Linked DNA regions of Ruegeria pomeroyi DSS-3. The protein of the gene in region 1 interacts with the protein of each later gene in a pairwise test. Links are inferred from orthologs where the notes say so. Each region holds a gene or a part of one and is shown in the gene's direction. Other genes may lie near its edges.

Region 1 (5,007 bases):
TGGTGATGGCGATGAAGACCCGCCACGACATCATGCCCTGGCGCACCGGGATCGACACCACCAAGATCATGGCGATCTCGCGCCGGGTGGCGACCGTGTCCGGGTTCAACGTGCAGTTCAACAAGGCCATCGTGGGCAAGAACGCATTCGCCCATGAAAGCGGCATCCACCAGGACGGGATGCTGAAGAATCGCGAGAATTTCGAGATCATGCGGCCCGAGGATATCGGCCTTTCCGGCACCTCGCTGCCGCTGGGCAAGCATTCGGGCCGGGCGGCGCTGCGCGACAAGCTCGAACACCTTGGCTACGAGGTGGGCGACAACCAGCTCAAGGACATCTTCGTTCGGTTCAAGGAACTGGCCGACCGCAAGAAAGAGGTGTTCGACGACGATGTGATCGCGCTGATGCGCTCGGGCGAGAATGCCGAGCAGGACCATTTGCAACTGGTGTCGATGAAAGTGATCTGCGGCACCGGTGGCCCGGCCGAGGCGACGGTCGAGATGGAAATCGACGGCAAGGATGTCAGCGCCACCGCGCATGGCGACGGGCCGGTGGATGCCAGTTTCAAGGCGATCCGCGCGTTGCATCCCAACGAGGCGCATCTGCAGCTTTATCAGGTGCACGCGGTGACCGAAGGCACCGACGCCCAGGCGACTGTCAGCGTGCGGCTGGAAGAGGATGGCATGATCGCCACCGGCGAGTCGGCCAATACCGACACGGTGGTGGCAAGCGCCAAGGCCTATATCAACGCGCTCAACCGTCTGATCGTGCGGCGCGAGAAGGCCGGTCCCGGCGCCGATGCCCGCGAGATCAGCTACAAGGACCTGACCTGACGCCCGAGCGGGTCGGAATTCTGCAAGAATTCCGAAACGGAAAACTTCGTTTTCCGGGCCGTTTTCCGGCTCGGAAAACGGCGCCCCTCTCAGAGCTGGGCGAACAGGCCCGAAAGGCGTGCCGCCTCGTCGGCAAGTCCGAAGGGCGCATTGATCACGAACATGCCCGACCCGACCATCCGGTGCCCCTCGCGGGCGGGCGCAAAGCGGACCTCGTGCCGCAGAACCCTGGGCAGGTCCAGCCGCTCCAGCGCCGCCAGCATCACCTTGTGCCGTTCATCGGTCAGGATCGGGTACCAGAGCGCGATCACGCCCACATTCCACTTGCGATGCAGCTGCGCGATCACCGCCGGTATCCGGTCATAGTCGGATTTCACCTCATAGCTGGGATCGATCAGCATCATGCCCCGCCGAGGCTCGGGTGGCAGCAGCGATTGCGCCATCTCGACCCCGTCCCGCCGGTAGACCCGTGCCGGATATCCCGCCATCGCCTGTTCCAACGCTGCGTGTTCCTGCGGATGCAGCTCGGCCAGGTGCATCATATCACCGGGCCGAAGCAGATGCGCCGCCACCAGCGGCGAGCCGGGATAGGCCATAGCGCCGTGATCCGTCCGCACAGCTGCCAGCACCCGCGTCATCGGATGGGCCGGATCGAACCATGCCGCCCCTTCGGCCCGGCCGATCCCGGCCCCCGCCTCGCCCGTGCGCACCGCCTCGGCCGCATCCAGGTGATAAAGTCCACGCCCGGCATGCGTTTCCAGATAGCTCAGCGGCTTGTCCTTGCGCGTCAGATAGTCAAGCGCCAGCGCCAGCAGCGCATGTTTCTGGACATCGGCCAGGTTCCCGGCATGATAAATGTGCTGATAAGATAGCATTTGCCTGTCCTGCCCCCGCGTCATATGTCTCGGCGCGGCGGATTGGTGCTGACCCGCGCAGAATCGGCCCTTTTCCACAGTGCCTGCGCGCCCTATAAGTCAATCGGCCCCGAGCCGTCGAGTCGCGGGCAATCGCAACAATCGAGAAGAGCAGGATCAACCGCAATGGGGTTCTTTGACAATTTGAGTGGTCTGTTCGCAGCGGACATGGCCATCGACCTGGGAACCGCCAACACGCTGGTCTATGTCAAGGGACGGGGCATCATCCTGTCCGAACCCTCGGTGGTGGCCTATCACGTCAAGGACGGGGTCAAGAAGGTTCTCGCCGTGGGCGAGGATGCTAAGCTGATGCTGGGCCGAACCCCGGGCAGCATCGAGGCGATCCGCCCGATGCGCGAAGGCGTGATCGCCGATTTCGACACCGCCGAAGAGATGATCAAGCATTTCATCCGCAAGGTGCACAAACGCTCGACCTTCTCGAAACCCAAGATCATCGTCTGCGTCCCCCATGGCGCCACCCCGGTGGAAAAGCGCGCGATCCGTCAGTCGGTGCTGAGCGCCGGCGCCCGCCGCGCGGGCCTGATCGCCGAACCCATCGCGGCGGCCATCGGGGCCGGCATGCCGATCACCGACCCGACCGGCAACATGGTTGTCGATATCGGCGGCGGCACCACCGAGGTGGCCGTCCTGTCGCTGGGTGACATCGTCTATGCCCGCTCGGTCCGCGTCGGCGGCGACCGGATGGACGAGGCGATCATCAGCTACCTGCGCCGTCAGCAGAACCTGCTGGTGGGCGAAAGCACCGCCGAACGCATCAAGACCTCGATCGGAACCGCGCGCATGCCCGATGACGGGCGCGGCCAGTCGATGCTGATCCGGGGTCGCGACCTGCTCAATGGCGTGCCAAAGGAGATCGAGATCAGCCAGGCCCAGGTGGCCGAGGCGCTGGCCGAACCGGTGCAGCAGATCTGCGAGGCGGTGATGACCGCGCTGGAGACCACGCCGCCCGATCTGGCAGCCGATATCGTCGACCGGGGCGTCATGCTGACCGGCGGCGGTGCGCTGCTGGGCGATCTTGACCTGGCCCTGCGCGAACAGACCGGGCTGGCGGTTTCGATTGCCGATGAAAGCCTGAACTGTGTGGCACTCGGCACCGGCAAGGCGCTGGAATACGAAAAGCAGCTGCGCCACGCGATTGACTACGACAGCTAAGCCGCGCAGGATCCGGGGGTAACTGGCGGTCTAGGCGGCTGCCATCCGGCGGCTCGGACGATTGGCGGAAAGGACCTCTTTGGCACGCGACCGCTCACAGCGCGAGGACTATGCCGGCCCCCTGCGCCGCCTGTTGCTCGGGGTTCTGCTGCTGTGTCTGCTGGGCATCTTTCTGGTCTGGCGCATCGACAGCCCGCGGGTCGAACGCTTCCGCGCCCAGGTCGTCGACACGGTCATCCCCTCGATGGACTGGGCCATGGTGCCGGTCACCGGCACCATCAACCTGATCCGCGATTTCCAGAGCTATCAGCGGCTGAGCGAGCAGAACCGCGAGCTGCGCAGCGAGCTGCGCCAGATGCGCGCCTGGAAAGAGGCCGCGCTGCAACTGGAACAGGAAAACGCCCGGCTGCTGGACCTGAACAATGTCCGCCTCGATCCGCGCCTGACCTATATCACCGGCGTAGTGATGGCCGATAGCGGCTCTCCCTTCCGGCAATCGGTGCTGCTGAACGTGGGCGCGCGCGACGGGATCGTCGATGGCTGGGCCGCGATGGACGGGATCGGGCTGGTGGGCCGGATCTCGGGCGTGGGGCAATCCTCGGCCCGGGTCATCCTGCTGACCGACGCGGCCAGTTCGATCCCCGCCACCATCCAGCCCTCGGGGCAGACCGCGCTGATCACCGGCGACAACACCGCTGCCCCGGTGGTCGATTTCCTGGAGAACCGCGAGCTTGTCCGTCCCGGCGACCGGGTGGTCACCTCGGGTGATGGCGGCGTGTTTCCCGCCGGTCTCTTGATCGGACAGGTGGCCGAGGACCGGACCGGGCGCCTGCGCGTACGCCTGTCGGCCGATTACGAACGGCTGGAGTTCCTGCGCGTGCTGCGTCATCACGGCACCGAGAAGATCGAAGATCACGGCGACGTGGTCGGCCCACCGGCCCCCGCCGCGCCCGATACCTCGGCGCTGACCACCCCAGCGGAGGCCACCGATGGATAGCCTCGCGCCCTCGCGCATCTGGGTGATGCGCCTGAGCTATGCCGGTTTGGCGATGGTGATCCTGTTCTTTCACCTGCTGCCGCTGGATACCTTGCCCAAGCGCTGGGCCTCGCCCGATCTGCTCCTGGCGCTGACACTGGCCTGGTCGCTGCGCCGACCCGATTTCGTGCCGCCGCTGTTGATCGCCATCGTGATCCTGCTGGCCGATCTGCTGCTGCAGCGCCCGCCCGGCCTGCTGGCGGCGCTGACGGTGGCGGGCACGGTGTTCCTTCACAGCCGTTTCGGCAATCATGGCGAGACCGGCTTTGTCGCGGAATGGTTGGCGGTGGCGGTGGTGCTGATGGCGATTGCCCTGCTTTACCGGATCGTGCTGGCGATCACCTCTGTCGATCAGGCGCCGCTGTTCCTGGTGGCCTCGCAACTGGTGCTGACCATCCTTATCTATCCTCTGGTAGCCGGGGCCAGCCAGGCGGTGTTCGGCGTGCGCCATCTGACACCTGCGGATGCCGAGACTCTGGGAGCGCGCTGAGATGAGACGGTCGGCCCGTGACATGGACAAGGTACAGCGGGTTCTGACCCGCCGCACCCTGCTGCTGGGCGGGATACAGGCGGCCTTCATCGGCGGGTTGGCGATGCGCATGCGCTATATGCAGGTCGATCAGGCCGATCAGTTTCGCCTGCTGGCCGAGGAAAACCGGATCAACATCCGCCTGATCCCGCCGTCCCGGGGCGAGCTGTTTGACCGCAACGGTGCCATCATCGCCCAGAACACCCCTTCGTATCGGATCGTCATGGTGCGCGAGGACGCGGGCGATGTGGATGCGGTGGTTGCCAATCTGCAGCGTCTGATCCCGCTCGATCCCGAGGAACTGGACCGCGCCCTGGCCGAGATGCGCCGCTCGCCGCCCTTCCTGCCTGTTACCCTGGCCGACCAGATCAGTTGGGAACATATCTCGAAAGTGGCGGTGAACGCCCCCGCCCTGCCCGGCATCACGCCCGAGGTCGGCCTGACCCGGGTCTATCCGCAGGCCAGCGATTTTGCCCATGTGGTGGGCTATGTCGGCCCGGTCAGCGACTATGACCTGAGCCA
Region 2 (5,183 bases), 2.3 Mb from region 1 along the record:
GTCATGATCGGCCTCCACATGACCCACCACCATCGGGCGGCCCGGGGTGGGGCGCTTTTCGGCGGCGATACCGATCCCGGCCAGATCGGCCACCAGCCAGTCGGCGGCCTGATCACAGGCCTCGGCATAGGCCGGATCGGTCGAGATCGAGGGGATGCGCAGCAGTTCCATCAGCCGCTCGATAGCGGCGGGCAGGTCGGCGTCGATACGCGAGAGGACGTCGTCGAGGGACATCGGGCGGTTCCTTGTCTTGCGGGATATTCGGGGCGGAGCCTAGCAGTCCCGCCCGCCCTGTCCAGTGGCCGCCGTTCCCGATGGGAAACCGCACGCAAGGTTTACGGCACCCTTTTGCCGTTTTTTGCGCCTATCGGGGCGCTCCCCACCTTGTCCCCGTAAAAGCGGCGGTCTAATTGACCCAAGTCAAGGCTGCGACATCGGGGCCGGATGTAGACAGTTGAAAAAATGATGCGCCGCAGATATCCATTCACGAACGCGAATGTGGCGCAGACCCTGACCTGCCGCAACCCGGCCGCACGATACGAAGGAGGATCCGGTGGACTATTCGGTTAAACTCGACGCCGCCATTCAGAAGCTTCACGACGAAGGCCGCTATCGCACCTTCATCGACATCGAACGGCGCAAGGGCCATTTTCCGCACGCGGTCTGGACCCGTCCGGACGGCAGCGAGAAAGAGATCACCGTCTGGTGCGGCAACGATTACCTGGGCATGGGCCAGAACCCGGTCGTACTGGACGCGATGCAAGAGGCGCTGGTCGCCGCTGGCGCCGGTTCGGGCGGCACCCGCAACATTTCGGGCACCACCGTCTATCACAAACGGCTCGAAGCCGAGCTGGCCGATCTGCACGGCAAGGAGGCGGCGCTGCTTTTCACCTCGGCCTATATCGCCAATGACGCGACGCTGAGCACCCTGCCCAAGCTGTTCCCCGGCCTGATCATCTATTCCGACGCGCTCAACCATGCCTCGATGATCGAGGGTGTGCGCCGCAATGGTGGCGCCAAGCGCATCTTCCGCCATAACGACGTGGCGCATCTGCGCGAGCTGCTGGCCGCCGACGACCCGGCCGCTCCCAAGCTCATCGTTTTTGAATCGGTCTATTCGATGGATGGCGATTTCGGCCCGATCGCGGACATCTGCGACCTTGCCGACGAATTCGGCGCGCTCACCTATATCGACGAGGTGCACGCGGTCGGCATGTATGGTCCGCGCGGTGGCGGCGTGACCGAGCGCGACAACCTTGCCCATCGCATCGACATCATCAACGGCACCCTGGCCAAGGCCTATGGCGTGATGGGCGGCTATATCGCCGCCAGCGCGAAAATGTGCGATGCGATACGTTCTTATGCGCCGGGCTTCATCTTTACCACCTCGCTGCCGCCTGCGGTTGCGGCGGGGGCGGCGGCCTCGGTCGCCTATCTGAAAGGCGCGCAGGAATTGCGCGATCAGCACCAGACCCAGGCCCGCATCCTGAAACTGCGGCTCAAGGGGCTGGGCCTGCCGCTGATCGACCACGGCAGCCATATCGTGCCGGTGATCGTGGGTGACCCGGTCCACACCAAGAAGCTGAGCGACATGCTGCTGGAAGATTTCGGCATCTATGTGCAGCCGATCAACTTCCCCACCGTGCCGCGCGGAACCGAGCGTCTGCGCTTTACCCCCTCGCCGGTGCACGGGCCCAAGGAGGTCGACAAGCTGGTGCATGCAATGGACGCGCTTTGGTCCCATTGTGCGCTGAATCGCGCCGAACTGGCCGGGTAAAGTCACGCGCCCGTGTGCAAATCCTTTGCCCTATGTTAGGGTTGAGGTAACAACAGGCACGGACGAATCGTTATGGGGACGATTCCCGGCGCTGTCAGGCATATCTGACAGCTAACTTGGGGCGGCAGGATGATCGGGCGCAGGTCTCAGCGCAAGTCGGCAGACGTAGAAGAGGAGAAGCCGCGCGGCTTCGACGATTTCGAATTGCGTCTGGGCGATACCATGCGGGGCGAACGCGCCACCATGGGCAAGTCGCTGCTTGATGTGCAGCGCGAGCTTCGGATCAAGGCCAACTATATCGCCGCCATCGAAAATTGTGACCCATCCGCCTTTGACACACCCGGTTTCATCGCCGGGTATGTCCGTTCTTATGCCCGCTATCTGGGCATGAACCCGGATGACTGTTTCGCCCAGTTCTGCGCCGAAAGCGGGTTCGAGGTGGCGCATGGCATGTCGGCCCAGGCCTCGAGCGTCAAGAAACCCGGTATCCCAGCGCAGCGTCGTCCTGTCAGCAACGATCCCTTCATCGCGCCCAACACACCCTTTGCACCGGGCCGCGACTCCCTTCTGTCGCAGATCGAACCGCGTGCCATCGGCTCGATCCTGGTGCTGGCCGCGCTGATCGGCGGCATCGGTTATGGCGGCTGGTCGGTTCTGAAAGAAGTGCAGCAGGTGCAGGTGGCGCCGGTCGAACAGGCGCCGCTGGTGCTGTCCGATCTCGATCCGCTGAATGGCGCCGGTGGCACGCTGGAAACCGCGATGGCGCCCCCCTCGGTCGAGGCGCTGGATCGGCTTTATCGCCCGCAGGCGCTGGATGTTCCGGTGCTGGTGGCCCGCGATGCGCCGATCGCAACGCTGGACCCGCGCACCGTGGGCAACTTCCAGGCCCCCGAACTGCCCGAAATACAGCTGAGCGCCACCCAGCGCGCGGTCGAGGCGCTGTTGCCGCAGGTCGTCGAAGACCTCGAACCGACGCTCAAGATCGTTGCTGTCAGCCCGGCCTGGATGCGGGTCACCGCTGCCGATGGCAGCGTGATCTTCGAAGGCACGCTGGGCACGGTCGAGCAGGGCAGCATCTATGAGATCCCGCTGACCGAAGAGCCGCCGACCCTGCGGGTTGGCGAATCGGGCGCCGTCTACTTTGCCATGAACGGCGCGCATTTTGGCCCCGTGGGTCCGCGCGGCACCGTCACCAAGAACGTTCAACTGTCCATGGATGCCGTCTTCGAGCGGTTTGAGATCGCCGACCTGGAAGCCGAACAGAACTTTGCCCTGCGCCAGTTGCTGGTGGCCGAGGCGCAGAACACCCAGCCCCAACAGGCCGCGGCGGACTGATCCGCTTGCCGCCACCGGCGCGGGGGCCTATCTAGGGGGCAACCCGTCCCGCTGAACAGGTTTGGCCCCATGTCCCACAATCCCGTGCGCCCCTGGCGCAATGTCTATCGCCGCAAATCGCGCCAGATCATGGTGGGCAATGTGCCTGTCGGGGGCGATGCGCCGATCTCGGTCCAGACCATGACCAACACGCTGACCACCGATGTGGCCGCCACCGTGGCCCAGGTGCAGGCGGCGGCCGAGGCGGGGGCGGATATCGTACGGGTCTCGGTCCCGGACGAGGCCAGCGCGCGGGCCCTGCGCGAGATCGTGCGCGAAAGCCCGGTGCCCATCGTGGCCGATATCCATTTCCACTATCGCCGCGGGATCGAGGCGGCCGAGGCGGGTGCGGCCTGTCTGCGCATCAACCCCGGCAATATCGGCAGCCCGGACCGGGTGCGCGAGGTGATCAGGGCCGCGCGCGATCATGGATGCTCGATCCGTATCGGGGTGAACGCCGGCAGCCTGGAAAAGCACCTGCTGGAGAAATACGGCGAGCCGTGCCCCGAGGCGATGGTGGAAAGCGGGCTGGAGCATATCCGCATCCTGCAGGACAACGATTTCCACGAGTACAAGATCAGCGTGAAGGCCAGCGACGTGTTCCTGTCGGCCGCCGCCTATCAGGGCATCGCCGAGGCCACCGACGCGCCCATTCACCTCGGCATCACCGAGGCGGGCGGGCTGGTCAGCGGCACCATCAAATCGGCTATTGGGTTGGGGAACCTGCTGTGGATGGGGATCGGCGACACGATCCGCGTCAGTCTCAGCGCCGATCCGGTCGAAGAGGTCAAGGTCGGCTACGAGATCCTCAAGTCACTGGGTCTGCGCCATCGCGGCGTCAACATCATCTCGTGCCCCAGCTGCGCGCGGCAGGGGTTTGACGTGATCAAGACGGTCGAGGCGCTGGAAAAGCGGCTGGAGCACATCAAGACGCCGATGAGCCTGTCGATCATCGGCTGCGTGGTGAACGGCCCGGGCGAGGCGCTGATGACCGATGTCGGCTTTACCGGCGGTGGCGCCGGGTCGGGCATGGTCTATCTGGCGGGCAAGGCCAGCCACAAGATGTCCAACGAGCGCATGATCGACCATATCGTCGAAGAGGTCGAGAAAAAGGCCGCCGCGCTCGACGCCGCCTCCGCCGCCGAAGCGGCGGAGTAGGTTTCGCTTATCCGGCGCGGGCCATTGGGGCGCCGGGCCGGTTCCTTGATTGGCTCAGATCGCGCGACAGACGCGCGATCCGGGCTTCTTTCATCGACAGTTCCAGATCCAGACCTTCAAGCGTGCGGCGCAGGTCCTTAATCCGGTCCGTCTGTTGCCGGATGTGGAACTGCGACAGGCGCAATCTGCGGGCAGTGAGATACCACAGCGCAAAGAATCCGGCGGCGGGCAACAGGCCCGCAAGGGGGGCAAGGGTCGTCATATCCATGCCCCGAGCCTAGCCCGAAAAAGGTTAACAACCCGGTGACGCCCATCACGAAGATCTGGGCATTTTCGGGGCATTTCGCGGCGCCGGATTGGTCATTTCTGGTTGTCTCAATTTGATACATGAGGCATAGCCCCAGCGTGCCGATCGACAGGCGCAGCGCGGAACATGTAAGGCGGCGCGGCTGGATCGTCTCGCGCGATGATGTGAGAAATCGACAGGGTGACCCCCAGATGAAATTGCTTCTTTCTCTTGTTTTTGCGGGCTTCGCTTTTGCCTCTGCGGCTTCGGCGCAGACGGTGGTCGAGCGCGCCGATTTGATGGATGTGTTCGAAGAGGCCAGTCTTTCCGGCACCTTCGTCCTGTTCGATGTCACCTTGGACCAAATGCAGGTGGTCAATCGCGACCGTGCCGATGAGCGGTTCATACCGGCATCGACCTTCAAATTCGCCAACAGCCTGATCGCGCTGGAACTCGGTGCGGTTGCTGACGAAAACGAGCTGCTTCCTTACGGAGGGAGCCCGCAGCCGGTGAGCGCATGGGAACACGACATGACGATCGGCGAGGCCTTTGCGGTGTCCAATGTGCCGGTGTTTCAACATCTGGCGC
Region 3 (5,139 bases), 820 kb from region 1 along the record:
GGTGTCGAGATGCTGGACGAGACCGGCGCCCATGTTGACGATCTGCCCGAGCGGGGCGCGCGCCCCGATCTGCCGCTGATCGCGGGTGAGGGGGCCGATGCCCATGTTGCCGAGGCGCTGCGGCTGATCCAGGCCGCCCGGCCGATGGGCGACCGGCTGCGCGGGCTTGTCCGGGTGGGCGAACGGCGCTGGGATCTGGTGCTGGACCGGGGGCAGACCATCCAGCTGCCCGCCAAGCGGCCGGTTCCGGCGCTGGAACGGGTGCTGGCGGTGAACGAAGTACAGGAATTGCTGGATCGCGATGTCGCGGTCGTGGACATGCGGCTGGGCACACGCCCCACGATCCGCATGACCGAGGCGGCCTCGGCTGAATGGCTGCGGGTCAGAAATACGGGCGGAAACGGGCAGTAACACAGATGATGACGGATCTCTATCAGTCGCAACGGGCAATGCGTCAGATGCGCCAGCAGGCGATACAGCGGGGCGTGGTGGCCATCCTGGATGTGGGCAGTTCCAAGATCTCCTGCCTGATCCTGCGTTTCGACGGCAGCGGCCGCCTGTCCGAGGACAGCGCCATCGGGTCGATGGCGGGGCAGACCGGGTTCCGGGTGATCGGCGCCGCCACCACCCGTTCGCGCGGGGTGCAGTTCGGCGAGATCACCGCCATGCAGGAGACCGAGCGCGCGATCCGCACCGCCTTGCAGGCGGCGCAGAAAATGGCCGATATCCGGGTCGATCACGTGATCGCCTGTTTCTCGGGGGCGAACCCGCGCTCCTATGGGCTGGATGCCAAGGTCGAGCTGGAAACCCAGGTGGTGACCGAGTCCGAGATCGGTCGGGTGCTGAATGCCTGCGAGGTGCCCGAATACGGCGCCGGGCGCGAGGTGCTGCATGCCCAGCCGGTGAATTTCGCACTCGATAACCGTTCGGGTCTGATCGACCCGCGCGGCCAGCTGGGCCAAAGCCTGGCGGTGGACATGCATATGCTGACGGTGGATGCCACCGCGATCCGCAACCTTGCCCATTGCATCAAGCGCTGCGATCTGGAGCTGGCCGGTGTGGCCAACTCGGCCTATGTCTCGGGCGTTTCGGCGCTGGTCGAGGACGAGCAGGAGCTGGGTGCGGCCTGTATCGACATGGGCGGCGGTACCACCAGCATCTCGATCTTTCTCAAGAAACACATGATCTTTGCCGATTGCGTCCGCATGGGCGGCGATCACGTGACCGGCGATATCTCGATGGGGCTGGGCGTGCCCACCGCCAATGCGGAGCGGATCAAGACCTTTTCGGGCGGCGTGCATGCCACCGGGGCCGATGACCGCGAGATGATCGACGTCGGCGGCGATACCGGCGACTGGGAGCATGACCGGCGCACCGTCAGCCGGGCCGAGCTGATCGGCATCATGCGGCCCCGGGTCGAGGAGATCCTCGAAGAGGTGCGGGCGCGGCTGGACGCGGCCGGGTTCGAACATCTGCCCAGCCAGCAGATCGTGCTGACCGGCGGCGGCAGCCAGATCATGGGGCTCGACGGGCTGGCCAGCCGCATCCTGGGCCAGCGCGTGCGGCTGGGGCGGCCGCTGCGGGTGCATGGCCTGCCGCAATCGGCCACCGGTCCGGGGTTTTCCTCGGCGGTGGGGCTCAGCCTGTTTGCCGCCCATCCGCAGGATGAATGGTGGGATTTCGAGGTCCCGGTCGATCGCTATCCCGCGCGCTCGCTGCGTCGGGCGGTCAAATGGTTCCGCGACAACTGGTAAGGATGCCCAGACCGGTCGGGCAAGCGCTTGATCCGGTGTGATTAAATCGGGCGCAGCATGTACGGATCGGGTGACAGGCCCGGCCCGGTATGGTAAGAAACAGACAAGGCACCCGCCAAGCGGTGCTGCAAAATGGGGCGAGCAGGTCCCGTGCCAGATCAGACAGTACCTCCCGCCGCGCGATGCGTGCGGGGTGCTGTCCTGTTGTGTCCGGTAACTCCAGAACCGCAATATCTGCATGGATCGGCGAAATACCGCGTCCCGGTGCAGATTCTTTCCATATTTTGTGGCTTTTTTGCGATTTGGGCGTGACGAGCCGCCGCAATATCAGTAGGATTATCTGTGGATAGGTAAGAAAAACCCCGCGCAAGGCGGGGGCAAAACAGGCGGACAGAGCATGACATTGAACCTTTCGATGCCCGGACAGGACGAGTTGAAGCCGCGGATCACCGTTTTCGGGGTCGGGGGCGCTGGCGGCAATGCCGTCAACAACATGATTGAAAAACAGCTGGAAGGCGTCGATTTCGTCGTTGCCAATACCGACGCGCAGGCCCTGCAGCAGAGCCATGCACCCTCGCGCATTCAGCTAGGCGTCAAGGTGACCGAAGGCCTGGGCGCCGGTGCGCGCGCCACAGTGGGGGCCGCCGCCGCCGAAGAAAGCATCGAGCAGATCGTCGACCATCTGGCCGGGGCGCATATGTGCTTCATCACCGCCGGCATGGGTGGCGGCACCGGCACCGGAGCCGCCCCGATCATCGCGCAGGCCGCGCGTGAACTGGGTGTGCTGACCGTGGGCGTGGTGACCAAGCCGTTCCAGTTCGAAGGCGCCAAGCGCATGCGTCAGGCCGAGGATGGCGTCGACGCGCTGCAAAAGGTGGTCGACACGCTGATCATCATCCCCAACCAGAACCTGTTCCGCCTGGCCAACGAAAAGACCACCTTTACCGAAGCCTTCAGCATGGCCGACGACGTTCTGTATCAGGGCGTCAAGGGCGTCACCGACCTGATGGTGCGCCCGGGCCTGATCAACCTCGACTTCGCCGACGTGCGCGCGGTGATGGACGAGATGGGCAAGGCGATGATGGGCACCGGCGAGGCCGCAGGCGAGGACCGCGCCGTGCAGGCCGCCGAAAAGGCGATTGCCAACCCGCTGCTCGACGAGATCAGCCTGAACGGCGCCAAGGGCGTGTTGATCAACATCACCGGCGGCCATGACCTGACCCTGTTCGAACTGGACGAGGCGGCCAATATCATTCGCGAGAAAGTGGACCCCGATGCCAATATCATCGTCGGTTCGACCCTGGATACCTCGATGGAAGGCGCAATGCGGGTTTCGGTCGTGGCGACCGGCATCGACGCGGTGGATGTGCAGCATGACATGCCCGTACCGCGCCGTCCCATGAACGCACCGCTCAAACAGCGGGTTGCGGCCGAAGAGAAGCCGGCGCCGCTGACGCTGGAACAGCCCGCGGCCCCGCAGCCGGTGGCCGAGGCCGCCGAGGAACCCAGCCTGTTCGAAGGCATGGATGTCGAGCAGGTCGCTGCGCATGATCTGGGCGAGGATATCCTGGATACGGGCGACGAGCCCGAGCTGCTGGACGATGACGGCCTGCCGCCGCCGGCCTATCAGCCGCAGGTGCCCGCCTTTGAACCGCGCGCTTATGTCGAAGAGGAAGAAGCGCCGGTCGAGACCTTTGTCGCCCCGCGCGCCCCGGCGCCCGGAACACCCTCGCCCGAGGCGATGCGCCGCCTTCAGGCTGCCGCGCAAAAGGCGCCTTCCGCCCCGCAGCAGGGTCATCGCGCGCTCCAGCAGCCGGTCGGGGACAAGCCGCGTTTCGGCTTCAACCGGCTGATCGACCGGATGACCGGACACGCGCCGGATACGCCCGCGGATCGTGGCCCCGCCGTGGCCCGCAAACAGCCGGTGATGCGCCCGAGTGACGCAACGGCACCTGCGCATGCCGAGGCCGACCCCGATCAGGAACGGATCGAAATTCCCGCCTTTTTGCGCCGTCAGGCCAACTGATAGCGGTCACAAAACGAGTAGGAGAGGCCGCCAAGGGGCGGCCTTTTCTCTTTGTGTTTCATAGGCTTACATCCACTGCGGCGAGGTTTTGCCGATCTGTTTTTCGCATGTTTCAAACCGTTACAAAGATTGAGTTGAGCCCCCGGGCCCCCTCGCTTACCTGATGGTCAACACAGCTCGTAGAGGCTGTAGGCAACCGTCAGAGGCCTATCTTGCAACATACGCTGAAAACCTCGGTCACCTTCCAGGGCATTGGTCTGCATGGTGGTAAACCCGTCCGCATGACCCTTCGCCCCGCCGCTGCCGGACACGGCATCTGGTTCAAACGGACGGATATCGAGATCGGCGATGCAATGATCCCCGCGATCTATGATCTGGTCGACCGTACCCCGCTGTGCACCCGTCTGGTGAACGCCGCCGGGGTATCGGTGTCGACGGTCGAACACATCATGGCGGCCCTCGCCGGGTGCGGCGTGCATAACGCCCTGATCGAGCTGGACGGCCCCGAAGTTCCGATCATGGACGGCTCCTCGGTCGAGTTCGTGCGCGGCATCATGGCGCGCGGCGTGCGTCAGCAGGCCGCCCCGGTGCTGGCCTACGAGGTGCTCAAGGCCGTCACCGTCGAAAAGGACGGCGCGCGCGCCACCCTGATGCCCTCGGATGGGCTGGAGATCGAATTCACCATTGATTTCGAGGATGCCGCCATTGGGCGCCAGACCCGCCGCATGAACATGCGCAACGGCAGCTTTGCCCGCGAACTGAGCGACAGTCGCACCTTTTGTCGGCGCAGCGATGTCGAGGCGATGCGCGCCAACGGGCTGGCCCTGGGCGGCACGCTGGAAAACGCCGTGGTCGTCGATGGCGACGAGATTCTGACGCCGGGCGGTCTGCGCCATACGGACGAGGCGGTGCGTCACAAGATGCTCGACGCGCTGGGTGATCTCTATATGGCCGGTGGCCCGATTCTCGGCTGCTATGTCGGCGACAAGGCCGGTCATGCCCTGACCAACGCCCTGCTGCGCACCCTGTTTGAAACGCCGGGTGCGGTGCGCCCCGTGCTGTGCACCCCCGAACAGGCCGCGCGCCTGCCCGGACAGGGGCTGATCTGGTCGGAAATCCCTCAGGTTGCGTGAAAAGGGCCGGATGCGGCCAGGCTTGACCTCCCTACGCCCGGCCCAGTGCCGGGCGATGCTTTTAAGACGTTTTGCAGCGGAATTTAATGTGCTAGACCAAGGCCCAATCGGGGGACACACCCCGCACGCAAGACGACAAGGACTAGCGGTATGATTGGCAGCAGGGCAGGGGCCAGACTGGTTGGCGCACTTCTTCTGGCGACGTTTCTGGCGGCCTGCGGCGGCG

What was found.
Region 2: the proteins of SPO_RS02125 (region 1) and SPO_RS13165 interact in binary tests that used the Escherichia coli proteins (3 or more experiments, as listed by UniProt). The link is inferred for Ruegeria pomeroyi DSS-3 from one-to-one orthologs.
Region 3: the proteins of SPO_RS02125 (region 1) and ftsZ interact in binary tests that used the Escherichia coli proteins (3 or more experiments, as listed by UniProt). The link is inferred for Ruegeria pomeroyi DSS-3 from one-to-one orthologs.

Annotation. Positions count from the first base shown.
Region 1 is NC_003911.12:431,117-436,123, reverse strand. The notes cover bases 1,096-3,896. They hold SPO_RS02125 (rod shape-determining protein), read left to right. Parts: upstream 1,096-1,873; coding sequence 1,874-2,920; downstream 2,921-3,896. Other genes in these bases: mreC (rod shape-determining protein MreC), read left to right, coding at 3,000-3,896; SPO_RS02130 (23S rRNA (adenine(2030)-N(6))-methyltransferase RlmJ), read right to left, coding at 1,096-1,708. Outside these bases: SPO_RS02135 (2-isopropylmalate synthase), read left to right, coding at 1-833; more of SPO_RS02130, read right to left, coding at 923-1,095; more of mreC, read left to right, coding at 3,897-3,917; SPO_RS02115 (hypothetical protein), read left to right, coding at 3,910-4,446; mrdA (penicillin-binding protein 2), read left to right, coding at 4,448-5,007. UniProt on the Escherichia coli protein: Forms membrane-associated dynamic filaments that are essential for cell shape determination. Acts by regulating cell wall synthesis and cell elongation, and thus cell shape.
Region 2 is NC_003911.12:2,748,204-2,753,386, reverse strand. Bases 1,033-4,009 are described here. They hold SPO_RS13165 (helix-turn-helix domain-containing protein), read left to right. Parts: upstream 1,033-1,906; coding sequence 1,907-3,112; downstream 3,113-4,009. Other genes in these bases: ispG (flavodoxin-dependent (E)-4-hydroxy-3-methylbut-2-enyl-diphosphate synthase), read left to right, coding at 3,182-4,009; hemA (5-aminolevulinate synthase), read left to right, coding at 1,033-1,777. Also shown: SPO_RS13175 (M20/M25/M40 family metallo-hydrolase), read right to left, coding at 1-234; more of hemA, read left to right, coding at 554-1,032; more of ispG, read left to right, coding at 4,010-4,309; SPO_RS13155 (hypothetical protein), read right to left, coding at 4,317-4,577; blaOXA (class D beta-lactamase), read left to right, coding at 4,808-5,183.
Region 3 is NC_003911.12:1,254,826-1,259,964, forward strand. Bases 1,533-4,465 are described here. They hold ftsZ (cell division protein FtsZ), read left to right. Parts: upstream 1,533-2,151; coding sequence 2,152-3,780; downstream 3,781-4,465. Other genes in these bases: ftsA (cell division protein FtsA), read left to right, coding at 1,533-1,754; lpxC (UDP-3-O-acyl-N-acetylglucosamine deacetylase), read left to right, coding at 3,993-4,465. Also shown: SPO_RS06100 (cell division protein FtsQ/DivIB), read left to right, coding at 1-411; more of ftsA, read left to right, coding at 420-1,532; more of lpxC, read left to right, coding at 4,466-4,913; SPO_RS06120 (outer membrane protein assembly factor BamD), read left to right, coding at 5,064-5,139. UniProt on the Escherichia coli protein: Essential cell division protein that forms a contractile ring structure (Z ring) at the future cell division site. The regulation of the ring assembly controls the timing and the location of cell division.